Regions from separate parts of the Undibacterium sp. TJN25 genome, predicted to be linked through region 1. Evidence: predicted binding sites of a transcription regulator. Region 1 holds the regulator's gene; each other region holds the start of a gene.
What was found. Region 1 encodes sigma-54, which starts transcription at its own class of promoters, with help from an activator protein. Its sites were predicted from a motif close to TGGCANGNAANCTGCTTT; they were not measured.
Positions count from the first base shown of each region.

Region 1 (4,430 bases):
GATCGCCGCGCGGATATCGGCCTGCTGCGTCGAAGTCAGCAGATGCATCAGCGCAGGTATCGCACTGGTAGGCACATAGACATCCGCCAGTTCGGCGTAAATCGCATCGGCCGCCTTGAAGATTTCTCCGGTCAGGCCCAGGTAGGTCCCCAATTGCCCCGGAGCACGCGACAGGAAATAACCGCCGCCCACGTCCGGGAACAGGCCGATATTGACCTCCGGCATGGCCATCTTGGTACGCTCGGTGACTATGCGCATACGGCATGAAGGGCCCGCCTGCGCAATGCCCATGCCGCCGCCCATGACCACGCCGTTCAGCAGCGCAATATACGGCTTGGGATAAAAATGGATCAGATGGTTCAGCGCATATTCTTCGGTGAAGAAGTCTTCCAGTAAGGCGCTGTCGCCCCTCGGCGTGGACGTGCCCGCATCGTAAAAGAAGCGGATGTCGCCGCCGGCGCAAAAAGCCTTTTCACTGGAACTAGAAATAAAGACGGCGCCGACATTATCCGCTTCGCGCCATTGCAGCAATATCTGTGTCAGCTCCCGGACCATGTCCAGGGAAAGGGAATTCAATGCCTTGGGTCTGTCCAGCGTGATAAAGCCTATCTGGTTCTGGACGAAGGTCTGGACGTATTCGCTCATGGAAAAGATCGTAGTGAGATGAAAAGCCTATTTTAGCGCGTATGCGCGATTTATCCGGGCAGCCCGCGATTCTTTGGTAAAAGAAATATTTTTCGGGGTTTCCGGTTCGCTTGCGGCCGGGTCACAAGTGCGGCGAACCCAATAAAAAAGGATGCCGGTTGGCATCCTTCGTTATTCCAGTACCAGGCGCCGGTCAGGCGGAAGCGGAGGCAGGATCAGGGATATGCTTGATCGCGTCGTTTTTGTGGCCTTGGATTTTGTCTTTGTGTTTGATGACTTGCCTGTCGAGTTTGTCGATCAGCGTGTCTATCGCTGCATACAGGTCTTGTGCGAGGCTTTCGACGTGGATGTCTTTGCCGCTGATGTGAAGATTGATATCGGCTTTATGGCGTTTTTCTTTTTCCCGGAGCTTGTCAACGGTCAGGATGACTGCAATATCAATGACTTGATCGAAGTGCCGCCTTATCCTCTCTAGCTTGTTTTGCACATGTTCACGGATTGCTGGAGTAACTTCGAGGTGATGTCCACTGATTGTGAGATTCATACGGCGCTCCTATGGTAGATGTTACTTGCTATATAGCATGGTGCTAGCCCTGAAGATCGAGCTAAATTATATATAGCAATGCAAGACGCAATTACAAGGACTTGTTACAGAAATCTGAAAAATCAGCATGCATTACTGCAATAAATGCCGCTGGGAATTCCAGGATTTTTATAAGGATTTGCGCAGGCTTACTGGAGGGATTTTCAAGGCTTCCCGGTATTTTGCGACGGTGCGTCGCGCGATGACCATGCCTTGTTCACCCAGCATGTCTGCGATCTTGCTGTCAGAGAGTGGGTTCTTCTGGTCTTCTGCTCCTATCAATTGCTTGATGAGTGCCCGTATTGCGGTGGATGACGCTTCACCCCCGGTTTCCGTCGCAACGTGGCTACCGAAAAAGTACTTCAACTCAAACATTCCATGCGGGGTCAGCATGTATTTTTGGGTTGTGACACGGGAAATAGTACTCTCGTGTAAACCCAGTGTATCAGCAATTTCGCGCAAAACAAGTGGTCTCATCGCAACAGCACCATGCGTGAAAAAATTGCGTTGCCTTTCAACTATCGCCTGCGCAACGCGCAGTATCGTATCGAAGCGCTGCCGCATATTCTTGATCAGCCAGCGGGCTTCCTGCAGCTGGGAGCTCAGTGTGCCATCGCCGCGGTTCTGTTTCATGATGTTCGCGTACATGCTGTTGACGCGCAGGCGCGGCATCACATCCTGGTTCAGCAACACCTGCCAGCCGTTTTTTGATTTCCTGACAATAACATCCGGCACCACGTAGTCCGATGCATCGGCAGTAAATTCGGCGCCGGGATGTGGCTTGCATTGCTTGATGACAACCTGAGATTCACGCAAGTCCTCATCGTCGCAAGTAAGCACTTTTTTCAGCTTGTTGAAATCGCGCTGTGCAAAAAGGGTTAAATGTTTTTCAACAATTTCCAGTGCCAGCCGGCGTGTGACGAAAGGGATTTTCGGCAGCCGCCTGATTTGCAGCGCCAGGCATTCGGAAAGGCTGCGCGCGCCTACGCCGGCCGGCTCGAAACTCTGCAGCATGTTCAGCGCAAAATTCAGCTCCTCCGGCTCCACGCACAGTTCCAGGGGCAACGCGCCATGGATATCGTCCAGCGATTCCGTCAGGTAGCCGTTGCCGTCCAGCGCATCGATGATCAGCTCTATCAGTGCACGGTCGCGTATTTCCTTGACGGTGACGCGCATCTGTTCCAGCAGGTGCTCCCTGAGCGAGGTCTGCGCACATTCCAGCTGTGGGCGCCCTTCATCCTCTTCCGGACCTTTGGAGCCTTGCGGCATGTCGTCAAAACTCCAGTCCTCTTCATTGGCGCTGGTCGTATCCGTCGCATTTGGGCTTTCACCGCTTTCGCCACTGTCGACTGGCGCAACCGGCTCGTCGCCGCCATTGTTGACAGGGCTGCTGTCGTTGTCCGAACCGCTGCTGGTGGCGCTGATGGCGCCGTCCGCCAATAACCTGACGGCATTGTCCAAAGGATCGTCCACCCGCTCCAGCAAAGGATTATCGGTCAGCAGGTTTTCCAGCTCCTGATGCAATTCCAGCGTTGATAGCTGCAGCAAACGTATCGATTGCTGCAGTTGCGGCGTTAATGCCAGATGCTGCGAGGTGCGGAGTTGTAGGCTTTGTTTCATAGGGGGCGGTATCCGTTACATCCGGAAGTGCTCTCCCAGGTAAACCTTGCGTACGGATTCATTGGCGACGATCTCATCCGGCCTGCCGCTGGCCAGCACCGCGCCCTGGTTGATAATGTAGGCGTGGTCGCAGATACCCAGGGTTTCGCGCACATTGTGGTCGGTGATCAGCACGCCGATGCCGCGTTCCTTGAGGAAGCGGACAATGCGCTGGATCTCGATCACGGCAATCGGATCCACGCCGGCGAATGGTTCGTCCAGCAGCACGAAGCGCGGGCTGGTTGCCAGCGCCCTGGCGATTTCCACACGGCGGCGCTCGCCGCCGGACAGGGACAGCGCCTGGTTTTCGCGGATTTTTTCTATCTGCAGTTCGGCCAGCAAGGTATCCAGCCTTTCCTCGATTTTGGCCTTTTCCAACAGCTTGCCGTTCTCATCTCTTTGCAATTCCAGCACGGCGCGGATATTGTCTTCCACCGACAGCTTGCGAAATACCGACGCCTCCTGCGGCAGGTAGGACAGGCCCAGCGATGCGCGCTTGTGGATGGGCAGGTGAGAAATGTCGGTGCCGTTGACGTCTATCTTGCCCGCGTCGGACGGCACCAGGCCTACGATCATGTAAAAGGACGTGGTCTTGCCGGCGCCGTTCGGGCCCAGCAAGCCGACCACTTCACCGCTCTTGACCTCCAGCGAAACGTCGCGCACGACTTGCCGCGCGCCGTATTTCTTTTGCAGGCCGCTGATAATAAGGGTGCTCGTCATATTATTTTTTCTGTGTGTTCTGCGTGGTCGGTGAATCCGGCTTGGGTTCTTCCAGCTTGGGCTGTATGGTGATCTTGATCCTGCCACCGCCAGACACGCTGGTGCCCGACGCATTGTTGGCGCCGACAAAGTTCTCGGTCTTGCTGTCATACGACATGAACTCGCCTTCCTGCTCCTGCGTGACTTTTTTGCCTTCCAGGTATTTCACGTGCGCCTTATTGAAGAATTTGACGACCTCGGTTTTTTCGTCGTATTCCATGCGGTCGGCAACGCCCTCCACCCACAGGTTGGGGCCGCCATCCCGCTTCTGTCTGAAAAACGCCTGGCCGCCGGGACCCCTGGTCATGACGATGAACTGGAATCCCTCAGCACCTTCGGTCGCGACGGCCTTGTCGGTCTTGATCAGCAGCGTGCCGCGCGTGATCTCCACGTTGCCGGTCATGGTCTTGATCTTGGTCTTGTCGTCGAGGACAGAGGATTCGGCTTCTAGGTCGATCTTTTTGTAGCGGTCTGCCTGTTCGGCCAGCACGGCGGCGGGGAGCAGAATACAGGCCGCCAGAAAGAGTGACTTCGGCAGCCGCGCAGAACTAAAATGGGTATTATTTTTCATATATAAAACCTGGCTATCGGGTAGGTTGTTGACGCGGCGCCGAGCCCGAGCGCGCATCGAATGTGGCTTTCACCTTGCTCAGCAGGCGCACTTCCTGCGTAGTGCTGTTGGCTTCCATGCCAACGGCATGCATGACGGCGCGGGCGCTGGTGATAGTCACGGGGTTATCGGTTTTCATGATGTTGAGGTCGGTCAGCAGCAACAGATACTCGG
Region 1 is NZ_JBMPPM010000004.1:645,830-650,259, reverse strand. Features, by position in the region: gene ACO0LO_RS13030 (enoyl-CoA hydratase/isomerase family protein) at 1-645, opposite strand, end outside; gene hpf (ribosome hibernation-promoting factor, HPF/YfiA family) at 839-1,189, opposite strand; gene ACO0LO_RS13020 (RNA polymerase factor sigma-54) at 1,358-2,848, opposite strand; gene lptB (LPS export ABC transporter ATP-binding protein) at 2,864-3,607, opposite strand; gene lptA (lipopolysaccharide transport periplasmic protein LptA) at 3,609-4,217, opposite strand; gene lptC (LPS export ABC transporter periplasmic protein LptC) at 4,231-4,430, opposite strand, start outside.

Region 2 (4,430 bases), on a different contig from region 1:
CGACACTTCTACTACATCGATGTCTATGTTTTCCAAACCATTGTTGACGATCTCCACAGTCAGTTGGCCTGGGCATTTCATCGAATAGCGTTCATGTCGCCTGACGCTGACATCCATGCTCTTCGTCGTTAGCGCGGGCAACACAGGGATATATTCAACGATGTCGTAAATGGTATGCAGTAACACTTTCTCGCGCTCACTCAGGTTGGCAAACCCCTTGGTGCGCTGGTTGAAAAAGTGATCCAGCAACTCCGGTGTCAGGACCGGATCATTCGTTGTGTAATAACGCCGTTCGGGTAGTTTGATATTGGCCAGCTTTACTTGCGTGAAGTAGGCATACAGATTGCGTTGCGGCGGCTTGGAAGAGTAGGCCTTCTTCATGATCTCGGGTGCAAACTTCAGATCCAGCCAGGCGCCTACCGCCGGCGCACCGTTGACGAAATCATAGTTGTCCACCGGCGTAGCGGTCAGGCGCTTGAAAAACAGCAGCGATTCATACATCTCTATATGATAAGGATTGACAGCGATGACCAGATGCCTGGTATCAAAGAAGGTCGTGCAATATTCATACATGAATTTCATCAGCGGAAACAGGATACTGCCGCCGGTCTTGCGAAATTTTCTGTGCACTGCCAGTGCGGAAACCTCAGCAATATTGCCTTCGTGTTTGCGCACATCCGTCAGGTCGAAGATTTTTTGCAGTGGAAATCCTAGTGCGCTCTCCCTGATCAGCGACAAAGTGCCGACGACCTGGCCATCATACTTTGCGCACAAAGTGGTCGTGGTTGGCAGCGCATGGTACAAGGTAACCCGCATGCCCGAAGGATCCGGTTTCATGAAGCCGCTGCCGACATAGGCATCGTGCAGTAAGGCGAAACAGGCTTCCAGTTCTTCCTGGGTTTCTGCTATTTTCAGTACCAGGCGCTCAGTCGGCGCAGGATTGCACTCAACGAAAGAACGGTACACCGCAAATTTCCCGGTCTTCGGCAGAAAGCTGATCATTTTTCTGATTGCTTCATGCATCAGCTTGCGCGTGTTTTTCACGAGTCGGTTATTTGCCATTGTTCTCTCCGGAGGCAGGTAGACATCGCGCAAATGATGGAGCAAATCGACCAACACTTCTTGCGGACGCCAGTATCATTATTATACGAAGTTAGAACGAACATTGTGTGACAGCAAGAAACATTACTTGAATGTTTGCGCTTAATACTAACAAAAAACTGGTGGAACAAAATCTCTTCAACGATTTACTTTGCGCAGATGGAGCATACCTGGCAGCGCATCGAGCCAATGCTTAAACAACTGATCATACTGCGGATTCAGAAGATTGATCGAAATGCGAAACGGCATCCTGTAGCGATGCCGGATTATTTGTTTTTTTGTGCCGACAAATAAAAAAGGCCCTGCATTGCAGGGCCCTTACAGATGCTAGGAAAAACCCTGGCAAATTATTTTGAAGCTTGACGACGACGCAGAGCGCCGGCTGCCAACAGGCCCAGACCTACCAAAGCCATGGAGCCTGGTTCTGGGATGCTGTTTCCTTGGAATGTGCCCGAACCGACTGAAAACAGTGGGCTCGATGGAGTATCTGGAGTACCTGGGAACGAAGTAAAAGTATTAGAGAAAGAGAAGTCAGCACCGTCTTGCTTGGTGTTTGTGTTCAGATAAGCAGAACCTGCGCCCCCAGTAACATCCCACAGTCCTGAGCCAAACAGGAAGCTAGGGAAGAAATTGGAGCCTGTCAAAGTTACGCCATTGATAGCATGACCTTCCAATGTCAACCACAGATCGCCACCTGTGTTGCCAGCATTCAAAGACAATGGATCATTTGGGTTCAAGTCATTGTCATGATGAACAAAAATGTTGATTTGGCCGCCTTGATATGCGATTTGTGTACCATTGCCTGTAGGGCTAGGCAAAACGCCGCCGCTTACTGGAGTGTAGCCAGAGTATTGCACAGTCAGTTGGCAACCTGGGCAAAATGAACTAGCACCTTGTCCGTTTAATGATGTGATAACACCAAAACCGCTCAATGCGCCGGAAGATGGATCAATTGTCTCAGTCAGCGTTACGTTGATACCTGTAAAGTCTGCGCCTGCATTCCAGATTACGCCATCAACATTGACTGGGCTAGCGAATGCAGCACCGGAAAATACCAACGCTGTCGCGGCACCAAATATTGCTTTTTTCAGAAAATTCATTTTATTCTCCTAGAGTTAAGTTTTACTTCGCTTTAGACGACTCCGAGAGTCTCTTGCCTTGGTATAAAGCAGGGAGTGTGCCAGGACTAGAGAATTTTTATTAAGCCTTTGAAAATAAAGGAAAAATATTAATATCTATAGAGCGGAGCAAGCTTTTTTTTACGTAACACTTACTGTAGTGTAAAAAAAGTCGACATGCGAGTTGATGCAAAAAATTTCATTATGACAATAAGTTGTGGGTGTTCAGCTATACCGCCCGGGTGCCAGGATATTTGCCGGATCAAGATGATTCTTCAATTTGCTGTGAAAACGATGCGCATGATCCTGCAAGGACGCCAGATGCTCCATGGAATGTATTCCTACCCTGTAGGGGAAAACGCCTAATGACCGGCCCGTTTCCAGCAAATCCTGGTAGCAGCGCTCAGCATTTTGCTGCGCCTCGGCGCTCTCTTTCTCAAAAATGATAGGTACCGTACTGTCGAAAACACGGTCGCTGATGGAAGTCAGGGTGATCAGGGGCTCTATTCCATGTTTTTTTGTTACTTCTTTCACCATTTCCACATACGCCCTGATTCCCGCTGGACGCATGGGCACCAGTGGCGCATACCAGATCAATCCGCAGCCGTCCGCGGCGGGGTTGCGCAATGCGCCAGCCGGGGGATTCGGATTGCGCCAGTACGCCAACGGTAAGGCAGTTTCATTCGGCCGTCCCGCCACTAATTGCAGGGATTTCGCCAGTGTGCCCACCGTCCGTGACAGCCGTTTCGCGCCTGTGCCCGGCAGATGGCCGACCAGGCTGGCCAGCGTGCCGGCACGCTCGGGGCTGATAAACAACAGCCGGCTGGCGATGCCCGACAAAGCCGTGCGTATCTCTTTCTGTGCCGCAGCCACCATGCGATTACTGCCGTACAGCGTGCCAAAGCCGGTCCAGGGTGCAAGCTGGTATTGCCCCCCCATTTTCTGGATCACTTCAGCCGGGATCATGCCATCGGCACCCAGTCTGTCTTGCGGAAAGGGCGCAGCCATCGCCAATGTCCTGTGCTGGTTCATCAGATTGATGCCGCCGACGGTGCCGGGCAATATCGACAATATGTTCCGTATGCGTTCAACGGCTGGTTCCAGCAGGCTGTCGTCTTTCAGACTGAACAGGCAGGCCTTGATGCATTCCGGCCTGCGCGCCAATGCAATGCTCATTTGGGTGACCACGCCAAAGCCGCTCTGGGTGAACAAGCCGGTTGACGCAGGGCCGATACCGCCTTTGAACAGGCGCGCAAGGTCATCGCCGCCGGCCTCGCGCAGAGCGGTGCGGTAGAGTGAGCCATCCGCCAGTACGGCTTCCAGGTCGGTCACGGCGCCAAAGTGGTCTGTATAAGGAGTGATGCCATACCCGCGCTCCAGCGCATTGCCCACCAGACTGCAGGTGGGGCCGGCACCTGTGACAGGTACCAAAAAGGAATGGCCGCCGTGGTCCAGAAATTCTGCCAGCATGCCCTGTGTCACTCCGGGTTCCAGCGTGACGACGCCAAGCTCTGCATCAAAGCCCAGAATTTTTGTCAGGCGTGACAAATCCAGGATCATGCAATGGTCGCGGGCCGGCAACGAGCTCCCATATCCCCAGTTTTTGCCGGTACTGATGGGATAGACCGGCACGCCGTGCCGGCTGGCAATGCGCAGCACTTCTGGCAGCAGTTTGCTATTGTTGATGAGCAAGGCCCCCGGCAGTGCGCGGGTGATGCCATTGGTATCCGCTCCGTACGTTTGCTGTGTCGCCTGTGCGTTGAGCACCTGGTGAGCGCCTAGCAGATTTGTCCAGTCGGAGAGTGCCGCCTCGAATGTCATAGGTAACTCCTGTTACTTGCTGTGGCACGCCTCTTGCATCGCTTATCAATTAAGTGCTTAGCGAACTTCATTTACACGTGGGCGTGTGCCGTCTGTTCGGTGCGGGTCGGCTGTTTGGGTGGTACGCGGGCCTCCCGTCGCATCGAAGTATATTGCAGAACGATAAATTCTTCTTGGCAAGTAATCTGATCGAAATTTTTAAAGGAATACGGCGCAAAATTGTCGTGAGGAAATAAACGCGGAAAGCGGGCTCCAATTCGCACTTCTTGTGTCAATACAGCCCACATCTACGGGCAGAATGCCTAATTATGGTCCGAAATAGGTTTAGTGTCTTATTGGAATGTAGTATCCTCCGTTGAATGTTTTTTTATTGAATAATCTTGCTGTTTT
Region 2 is NZ_JBMPPM010000003.1:398,462-402,891, forward strand. Features, by position in the region: gene ACO0LO_RS08820 (N-acyl amino acid synthase FeeM domain-containing protein) at 1-1,062, opposite strand, end outside; gene ACO0LO_RS08825 (PEP-CTERM sorting domain-containing protein) at 1,449-2,201, opposite strand; gene ACO0LO_RS08830 (FAD-binding oxidoreductase) at 2,445-4,040, opposite strand.
Region 2: ACO0LO_RS08825 (PEP-CTERM sorting domain-containing protein) is a predicted target of sigma-54. The motif match lies at 2,267-2,284, and genes of this name have one in related genera.

Region 3 (4,430 bases), 460 kb from region 1:
TTGAACCGGTTTTTTAGTGGAGTAGTTTTTCTCAACGCTGGTTCGTCAAAGCTTCGGAAATTTTTTTACTTACTGTCTCAATTTGTTTTTTATATTTGTTTAAGGTGTCTAGATCTTGTAGCTTCAAGATCTCAATCTTTGCTTTTTCAAATTGTCGCGTCGCGGTACAAAATTCTATCAAGGTCATCCTGTATTCCAGTTGATTAGGAGCCACTTCGATAGCTTCTTGCATAACTTCCGTAGCTTTTGGATAATTTGCAGTTATGTTAACTAGATAATAGCTGTAAACCGTTAGAATTGAAGCTCTTGTGATCGTCTTTGCAGATGGATTGTCCAGGCTCGCTTTTAGTAAACCTTCGATTTCGTTATCGGAAAGCTTACAAATACTATCCATGCGGCAAGTTATTAGCGAAATTAGTGAGTCTGTTGTTGATGGGGCCGGAGGCGAATATCTCAAACGATGCCTTAATTCTTCAACCCATTCTGGCTGAATCGGTTGACTCCTGATCGCGCTCAATTTAATTAGACCGACCAGGGCGCTTGTAAAGTTTGGATCGAGTTTGCTTGTTTTTTCATAGTAGGAGCGTGCTAAAGTATAGTTATAAGCAAGGGCTTCAGGAACGGGTGTTTCGATGCTACCAAACATGGTGCCCATTTCAAGATTTGTCCTTGCTGAACTAGGATGATGCCTTACTTCACTCGAGTACAAATCAAAGGGATTAGCCCAATCATGCGACCGGGAATGTGTTACAACCCCAAATAGCGAAATTAGCATTAATGCGGCCAGTCGCCTGATTTTTAAAATGGCAATGTTTTCGAGAGGAAATAAAACATAGTAAAACAAAGCAAAAATAGGGCCGAACATTGGTAAATAATTACGATGTTCATGAGCAATTTCCAAGCCAAAGACAGTTGATTCAAGAATATGGCCGGTGAAGAAAAATAAGACGCCAAAAGAGAGAGCAGGGAATTTTTTTCTGGAGATGAACGCACCTGCTAGCATCAATATGATTGCAATAATCGATGTTAGCGTGCTGAAGGGATCGAGTAATCCATGCGATAGGGGAATATCGTCATGATACAAGCCTAGGTCGGAGATGCCTGGAAGCAGAATAAGCTTTAGGTAATAACAAAGCACCCTCGCTTCCGTCATAACGCGTTCAGCGAGCGTGAAGTCACGGATAGAATATACCCCGGTTATCCATTGAGGATGGAGCGCTGTGTATGCAAGTGCGATGGTAGCGGGAAGCACAACGCACGCTGCAAAGAAAATCGTCAAGAATATGCAGTTCGCCCGTGCTTTTGTTTTAAAATTTAAGAGAGTTAGTTCTGCAACCAAAAATAAAAGAGGTAATAAAGCACCGGTTTCTTTACTCAATATCGCTAGAGGAGCGAAAACGAGCAAGCTGATGACAATAAGGATTTCGCTAGAACCGCTTTCAATCTGCTTTAACCTTCCCCGCAGATAGATCACTAACCCCCATATGCAGAACAATGCTGAAAGAGAAGTCATTCGCTGTACAGTGTAGAGTACACTCGTCAAACTTAGGGGATGAAACAGCCACGCCGCTGTGACGAAAAGACTTACGATGTCCTGTTGATATGTCGCTAAGGATGAATTAGAGCGAGTTTGAAGGACTTTCAAAATTGAAGAACTTAGGCAAAAAATCCCAATTCCGCACAATATGTGGATGACGAGATTGGTTAGCTTAAAATAATAGCTATTGTAGCCAGTTACATAGTAATTTAATGCGAAGCTTAGCATGCTGACGGGGCGGCTTAACGGCCCGCTTGCACTTGAAAATGCAGCTTGCCAAAGCGTTTTCCAGTGGAGATTTTGAATGGCGATGCCACTGTTATTTGTTATGTTCGGGGCATCATCAAATATGAACGGACCCGATAATCCAGGCTTGTAAGCAAAATAAGTCAAACCTGCAATAATTGCTAATGCGGCCAATAAAAGAAAAAGTCGATGTTTAACTATTGGCATGAAATGTTGCTTATTTTCCGTAAAATTCGACACCAGATTGCAGGAATTGGAACTATGAGAAGCTATATTGCTATCCAAAAAAAAAGGAGCCGATATAGGCTCCTTTTTTTTGAGTGAGCGTAACTAATTAGGTTTTTGGCAAATATTTTGGTGCAACAGTACTATTTGTATCAACTGTCCAAGTCATACCGCTGCCTGCTGCACATGTACCTTGATAAATAATTGTGGCGTTATTGGCAACATTGTTACCAATAGCGTTATAAGTGATAGTGATAGTACCGCCAGCATTCGATGCTTTACCGATAGCATCAACTTTTTGAACGTATTTGTTATCAGTAATTGATATATTTTTTGGCAAACCCAACGAAGTATTTGCAAATGTACCAGTTAATGTACCTTCGCTGCAAGCAACGCCCAGCGCGGTCATTGCAGGGCTGGCTAAGCTTGGGCCTGCAGAAACTTTAGCCTTTACGGTGTAATCCTGGTAAGCAGGAATAGCCACTGCAGCCAGAATACCGATAATCGCTACCACGATCATCAATTCGATCAGCGTGAAGCCCTTTTGTGCCGCTTTTACTGCCTTCATGGAAAGGCTGCGTTGTCTTGTGTTCATAGTGAACTCCTAATAAGGTGATGATTGTGAAACAATTCTGGGGTTTGATAATGCCTATGCTGTTGAGCAAGTAATGTGCCTGAGAGTTTTTTTGCGAAAAAACTATATTTTATACACTATTATCGCTGAATCGCTCCGATAATTAGTGTTTCAGCACCATATTACTGACGGATTTTGCTGGTTTTGACAAAATTCGTCACTTTAAAGACAAGTGCTATCAATTTCTTGAAACCGTTTTAACTCTTCTGGGCAAATCTCTACCGCCCGTCACTACAAAAATAGTTCCAAACTAAAATTCCCTGCTTGCTATCATCCTGACTTCAGCTGTCATGATGCCCTTACCGTAAAATGCCCGAACAAAAGCAAATTCATCGCTCCCTATTGATCTTTGGGTTATTCATAATTGCCTCCTATATTAATCCGCAGCACATCCATCCGTTCCGTACTTATTACCACGACGCGCTGGCGCTGCTTGGATTGTTGTCGGCACTTGCAGTGCTGGCCTTTCGTGAAAAGTCGCAGCTGAATTTGCCGGGAATAATGGGTGTGCCGGTTGCCATTGCACTATTGATAAGTGCGCAGCTGCTATTCGGTCTGATAGAGCACCGTTGGGAAGTATTTATCGCCATGGCGTACCTGGCGCTGGCGGCGCTGGCGATGGTGTATGGGGCTACGGTGGCGGCGGAGCCTGGCGGGGATTTTAAAATTTGTCTGATGCTGGCGGCGGCGTTGTTACTGGCTGGCTTGCTGTCGGTGGTGATGCAAAATGCGCAATTTCTTGGGCTGGATCTGTCGCCTGTAGTCATGTATATCGCGCACAGCGCCAACATCGCTTTGCGACCGTACGCCAATGTCGCGCAGCCGAATCAACTGGCACTTCTATTATGTATGGCCTTGGCGGCGGTGTGGTGGCTGTATCAGCAATCCCGCTTGCCTGCTGCGGTAGCGGCGTTGCTGGCGGTGTTTCTGTTATGGGGACTGAGCCTGACGCAGTCCAGGATAGGCTGGATTATTTGTCCCGCATTTGTGGTGATGCTGTGGCCACGGCGGCGGCAAGAGAAGCCGGTGAGCGGGATATTGCTGATTGCGCTGATGCTGGCTTACATCGGCTTTGTGCTGGCAATGCCTGCTTTGTCCGCGATGGTCGGGGTAGACACCAAGTCGGTAGCGGAACATATAGGCGGCAGGTCGGAGCGGACCGTGCTGATGCAACAGGCTTTACAGATGAGCCTGCAGCATCCGTGGTTCGGCGTGGGCTGGTTTGGCTTCGGCTCCGAACAGGTCAGGATTGCCGCTGATTTTACGCCGACGACCTATGCCGAGCATTCGCATAACCTGATATTGAATTTTGCGGCAGAGCTGGGCTGGCCGGCAACCATTGCGCTGATTGCAGTATTGGCGGCATGGTATTTCAGTATGGCTCGGCAGGCAGGCCGGTCAGATTCATTCCGCTTTGCCAGCCTGGTGTTTGTGGCGGCATTGGTGCATAGCATGGTGGAGTTTCCGTTGTGGTATGCCTTTGTGCTGATCCCGGTGGCGGTGCTGATGGGCATGGTGCACCAAATGCATTGGCAAACAGAGCCGGTGCCTGTTGCACGCAAAAGCATGCTTGCAGTGGCAGTGCTGCCGATGATCGTGATGGCTGTGATGACGCTGGATTATCAGCGGGTGCAGGATGGATTTGCTGCGTTGCGCTGGGAGCAGGCCGGTTATACCTATGACAAAAAAGCGCTGGAGCAGCCTGAATTTACCTTGTATCCGTATTTCTTCGATTACTTCAAATTAATGAAGGTGCAGCCGCGCGAGGGCATGTCGGAGCAGGAAATT
Region 3 is NZ_JBMPPM010000004.1:187,413-191,842, reverse strand. Features, by position in the region: gene ACO0LO_RS11005 (hypothetical protein) at 32-1,990, opposite strand; gene ACO0LO_RS11000 (pilin) at 2,118-2,576, opposite strand; gene ACO0LO_RS10995 (Wzy polymerase domain-containing protein) at 3,084-4,430, shown strand, end outside.
Region 3: ACO0LO_RS11000 (pilin) is a predicted target of sigma-54. The motif match lies at 2,667-2,684, and genes of this name have one in related genera.

Region 4 (4,430 bases), on a different contig from region 1:
TTCCGCTAGCTGCTGTGACAGCTGCTTTGCCGCTGGCAGGTGTTCAACTTTCCCTATCCAGGCTGACCTCCTCGAATTGTTACGTTTAATGACATTTGTCGTTTTGATGCCATACGGACCAGGCCACCCCGTGTTACGCGGCAACTTTTCCTGTGGGTTTACGTAGCAGGAGGTTTGTGGATGAATTCGGTAGTGGTAATATTCTAAAGTGAGCCCTGCCATCAAGCAGTAGCAAAAGAGGGGCTGGCAAAGAAAAGCAAATGCCTCACCATCGGCCGAAGCAGAGCAGCGCCGGAAGCAATCCATAAAAAACACTTGCAAGGGACAGGCGATGCACAACGCTGTACCAAAACCGGAGGCACTGTCGCTTGCGCGCGCGATGAAATCCATGGTTTTCACGGTATCTGCCGTTTGCTGCATGCTGGTTGCCGGCCTTTGTTTTTTCGCCCATGATGCGGCAGCTGCACGCGGTACCGAGGCGGCCAATACGGCCCATGCGTCCGATACGCTGACGCTGGAGGCCGCCTTTGTCAATTTCCCTCCTTATTCTATTGTCGACGACAACGGCCCCGTGCGCGGCCCCATGGTCGATTTAGTAGAGAATCTGCTGAAACAGACCGGTATTCGTTATACGCTGGCCGGCTATCCGCTGAACCGCATCAAGGCCAATATCGCTTCCGGCAAGACCAGCATTTTTGTCGGCCCGCGCGGCATCAGCGATGTCCTGTACAGCCCCGAAAGAATACTGCTGAACAGCATCAACCTGTATAGCTTAAAAGGGCGCGCGCTGCCGAAGTCGATAGAAGAGCTCAAGGGCAGGTCGCTGATCGTCCTGTCGGGTTACAGCTATGACGGCATGGCTGCGCGTGTGACGGACCCCGTCAACAAGATCCGGGTGACCGATGCGTATACGCATGAAGCCGCCTTCAAGATGCTGCTTGTCGGCCGCGCGGAATTCGTGCTGGATTACCAGAGGCCGGCGGAGTTCGCGCTGAATAATATCCATGGCCAGGATGCGGTGGATTATCGCGAGCTGGCGCGCGCCGAATTTTTCCTGATACTGAACAAGCGTGTGCCCAACGCAGAGCAGGTCATGCAAAGACTGGCGGCGGCCTACCGCATACTGAAGCAATCCAACAGCGTGCTGAACTGACTCTTAATTGACTCTTAGTTGACTTTTTTGTCCTGCCGCTCCCGTATCGCCTTTCCTTGATCTAGGTCAAGCCGGGTCTTGATGCAGATCAAGGCTGCTATTGCGTCGCATGATTACACTTCTCCTTATACCAATGACGAACGATGAGGGAAGTAAACATGAAAAAGGCAGTGATGATTTCCGCGCTGAGCGCGGCCGTTTTGACACTCTTTGCAACTGCGGCCAATGCTGAAAATGCCGCGGCAACTGCAGAAGCAAGCCCGTGGATGCTGAGGGTACGCGCAGTCCACCTGGCGCCGGCAGACAAGTCCGACCCCATCGCCGGTGCTGGTGTGGCAGACCGCCTGGGCGTGTCGGAGAAGACCATTCCCGAAGTGGATATTTCTTATTTCTTCACGCCGAATATCTCTGCCGAACTGGTGCTGACCTATCCGCAAAAGCATGATGTGACACTGGACGGCAAGCGCATCGGCAGCTTCAAGCATCTGCCGCCGACACTGCTGGCGCAATACCATTTCCTGCCGGAAGCGCAGTTCAACCCCTACGTAGGCGCGGGCGTGAACTACACCCGCATCTCCAGCGTGAACCTGCTGGGCGGTGCAGGCTCGCTGGAAAACAGCAGCACCGGACTGGCGCTGCAGGCAGGCTTCGACTACAAGGTGGACCGGCACTGGTCGTTCAACGTCGATGTGAAAAAAGTGCAGATCCGCAGCGATGTGTATATCTCCGGTGCAAAGGCCAGCGCCGTCAAGGTGGACCCGCTGATGATAGGCGTGGGCGCAGGCTACCGCTTCTAAAATCCGCTTGGCGAAGGCATTGCCGGCATTGTGCGGCAATGCCCTCCGCGCATACACTGATACACTGTCCTTTTCAGGTGAAAAGAAAGGGCCGCAGATGACAACGATGACACCGGTCTTCGACCGCAATTGCACCCATGTAGGCTGGTACGACGCAACGCATGCCTATGTATTCGACACCCGCATGCAGTTCATCGCCTTCGTGCATGGCCGAGGCCTGTTCTCGTTGCGCGCGAAACACCTGGGCTTTTTCATGGATGGCATCTTCCGGGACCGCCAGGCCGGCGCTGTCGCCTTTACCCCCGGCCACACTGTCGGCGCCACACCACCCGTGCCTCCGGTGCCACCGACGCCGGCAGTGCCGCCCACCTTGAATACGCCATCTGCGCCGCCCACGCCGCCGGCGCCTGCAGCGCCGCCGGGCGCCTGGTCCAGGATGGGGTGGGGCGCCTTGCTGGCAAGCTAAAGTCGCCAGCTTCCTGGCGTCAGCGCTGCCCTCGGACAAGCCAGCGGACCAGAGCATCCTGAGCCCTCATCATGGGGTGCCTAAAAATCACCGAAACGGTGGGTAAGCCATGCAGCTTTGCTCAAAAATTTATTTCCCGGTTTTTTCTGGCCAAGATTGCGTAACTAAATGTAACGTAATATGTCGAAATACTTTACAAAAAGTATAGATATATTAATATTAAATTTTAAGTCATTGATTCCAAAAAGTTAATTATTTTGGCACAGGCTTTGCTATATAGCCCGTGCAGTATTGTTTAAAAATTAACTTTGATAAATCAGGAGTACGACTTAATGAAAAAACTTAGCTTGGCGCTTGCAATCGCCTTGATGTCCACCGGCAGCGCCTTTGCCAGCCCTTTCGTCAACGGCGGCTTTGAAGACGGCAATACCAGCGGCTGGACAACAGGCGCCGGATACCGTGGCAATACGCTGAACGCCGGCATGACGCCAGATCTGTTCCTGCCCAGCGGCGCTCTGTACAACGCCTCCTACACAAATCATTCCTCCCTCATTTCCGCAGGCACAGTGGATCCGATATTGGGCGGCCTGCTGGGCAGTACTGTCTACAACGGTAACTACTCCTACCGCGCCGAAGACACCACCAGCGGTGGCTATGCCTCCGTCATCAGCCAGAAAGTGACCAACTACACCGATGCCAACATTTTCTTCGCGTGGAAAGCCGTGCTGGAAAACGGCGGCCACTCGGATGATGAATCCGCGCTGATGATGATCGTGCTGCATGACGACACCAACAACACCGATGTCATCCGCCGCGTCTACAACGCAGGCGATGGCGGCGGCGGTGTGGATGGCCGCTTTTCATCCAGCGGCGATTTCTTCTATACATCCCAGTGGCAGCTGGAACAGCTGAACATCGATGCCAGCCTGTCCGGCCATGACTTTACGCTGTCGCTGCTGGCCGCAGACTGCAACCCCACCGCGCATACCGGTTACGCCTACCTGGACGGCTTCGGCGCCGTGCTGCCACCGGCCGATGTACCGGAACCAATGTCGATTGCCCTGTTCGGCCTGGGCCTGACCGGCATGGCAGCAGTGCGCCGCCGTAAAAAGAAGTAATCAGAAGTAATCAGAGTATTCAACAATGATGTAAGCCCGGCGCAACTTCGCGCCATGATGCCGCCCGGTGCAGACCAGGCGGCATTTTTTTTGGCGAGGAGCATGGCAGGCAACTGCCCTGGCCGCCGCAAGCCCACCGCCGGAACCCAAGTGCAGCATGCTATATGATGAACCTCCGCCCTTATATTCCCACATGCAGGAGATGATCCATGGCACAAAACAAGCCTGACGCCGACCCCGGCGACACCCGCAGCCAGAAAGAAAAAATGCTCGCCGGCGATCTGTACATTGCCGACGATGCCGAGCTCAGCCAGGCCGGCCGCCGCGCCCACCTACTGGCCCGCAACTATGAAGCGCGCTATGCAGAGAACCTGGAACAGGCGCAGCAGGTGCTGCAAGAACTGCTGGGCGAGCTGGGAGAGCAGGTCCACATCAAGCCGCCGCTGTACGTGGATTACGGCTTCAACATCCGCATAGGCGCCGGCACCTTTGCCAACTACGGCCTGGTCGCACTGGACGTGGCTGCCATCACCATAGGCCGCGACGTGCAGATCGGCCCCAACGTACAGCTGCTGACGCCGACCCACCCGGTAGAGGCCGACCTGAGGCGCGCCAAATACGAAGCCGCCAAACCCATCGTCATCGGCGACAACGTCTGGCTGGGCGGCGGCGCCATCGTGCTGGCCGGTGTAACCATAGGCGAAAACAGCGTGATCGGCGCAGGCGCGGTGGTGACCAGGGATATTCCGGCGAATGTGGTGGCGGTAGGGAATCCCGCGCGGGTGATCAGGGCGCTGGCCTGAACTGCAGCGCTACCGGCTTTCTTCCGGACGGATAACGAAGGTAACCGGGCAGGCAGCCGTTCCATCCTCACGATCTGGCTGCCTTGAAATAGC
Region 4 is NZ_JBMPPM010000007.1:213,455-217,884, reverse strand. Features, by position in the region: gene ACO0LO_RS19065 (substrate-binding periplasmic protein) at 332-1,153, shown strand; gene ACO0LO_RS19060 (OmpW/AlkL family protein) at 1,312-1,950, shown strand; gene ACO0LO_RS19055 (4-fold beta flower protein) at 2,048-2,416, shown strand; gene ACO0LO_RS19050 (PEP-CTERM sorting domain-containing protein) at 2,749-3,534, shown strand; gene ACO0LO_RS19045 (sugar O-acetyltransferase) at 3,744-4,337, shown strand.
Region 4: ACO0LO_RS19050 (PEP-CTERM sorting domain-containing protein) is a predicted target of sigma-54. The motif match lies at 2,675-2,692, and genes of this name have one in related genera.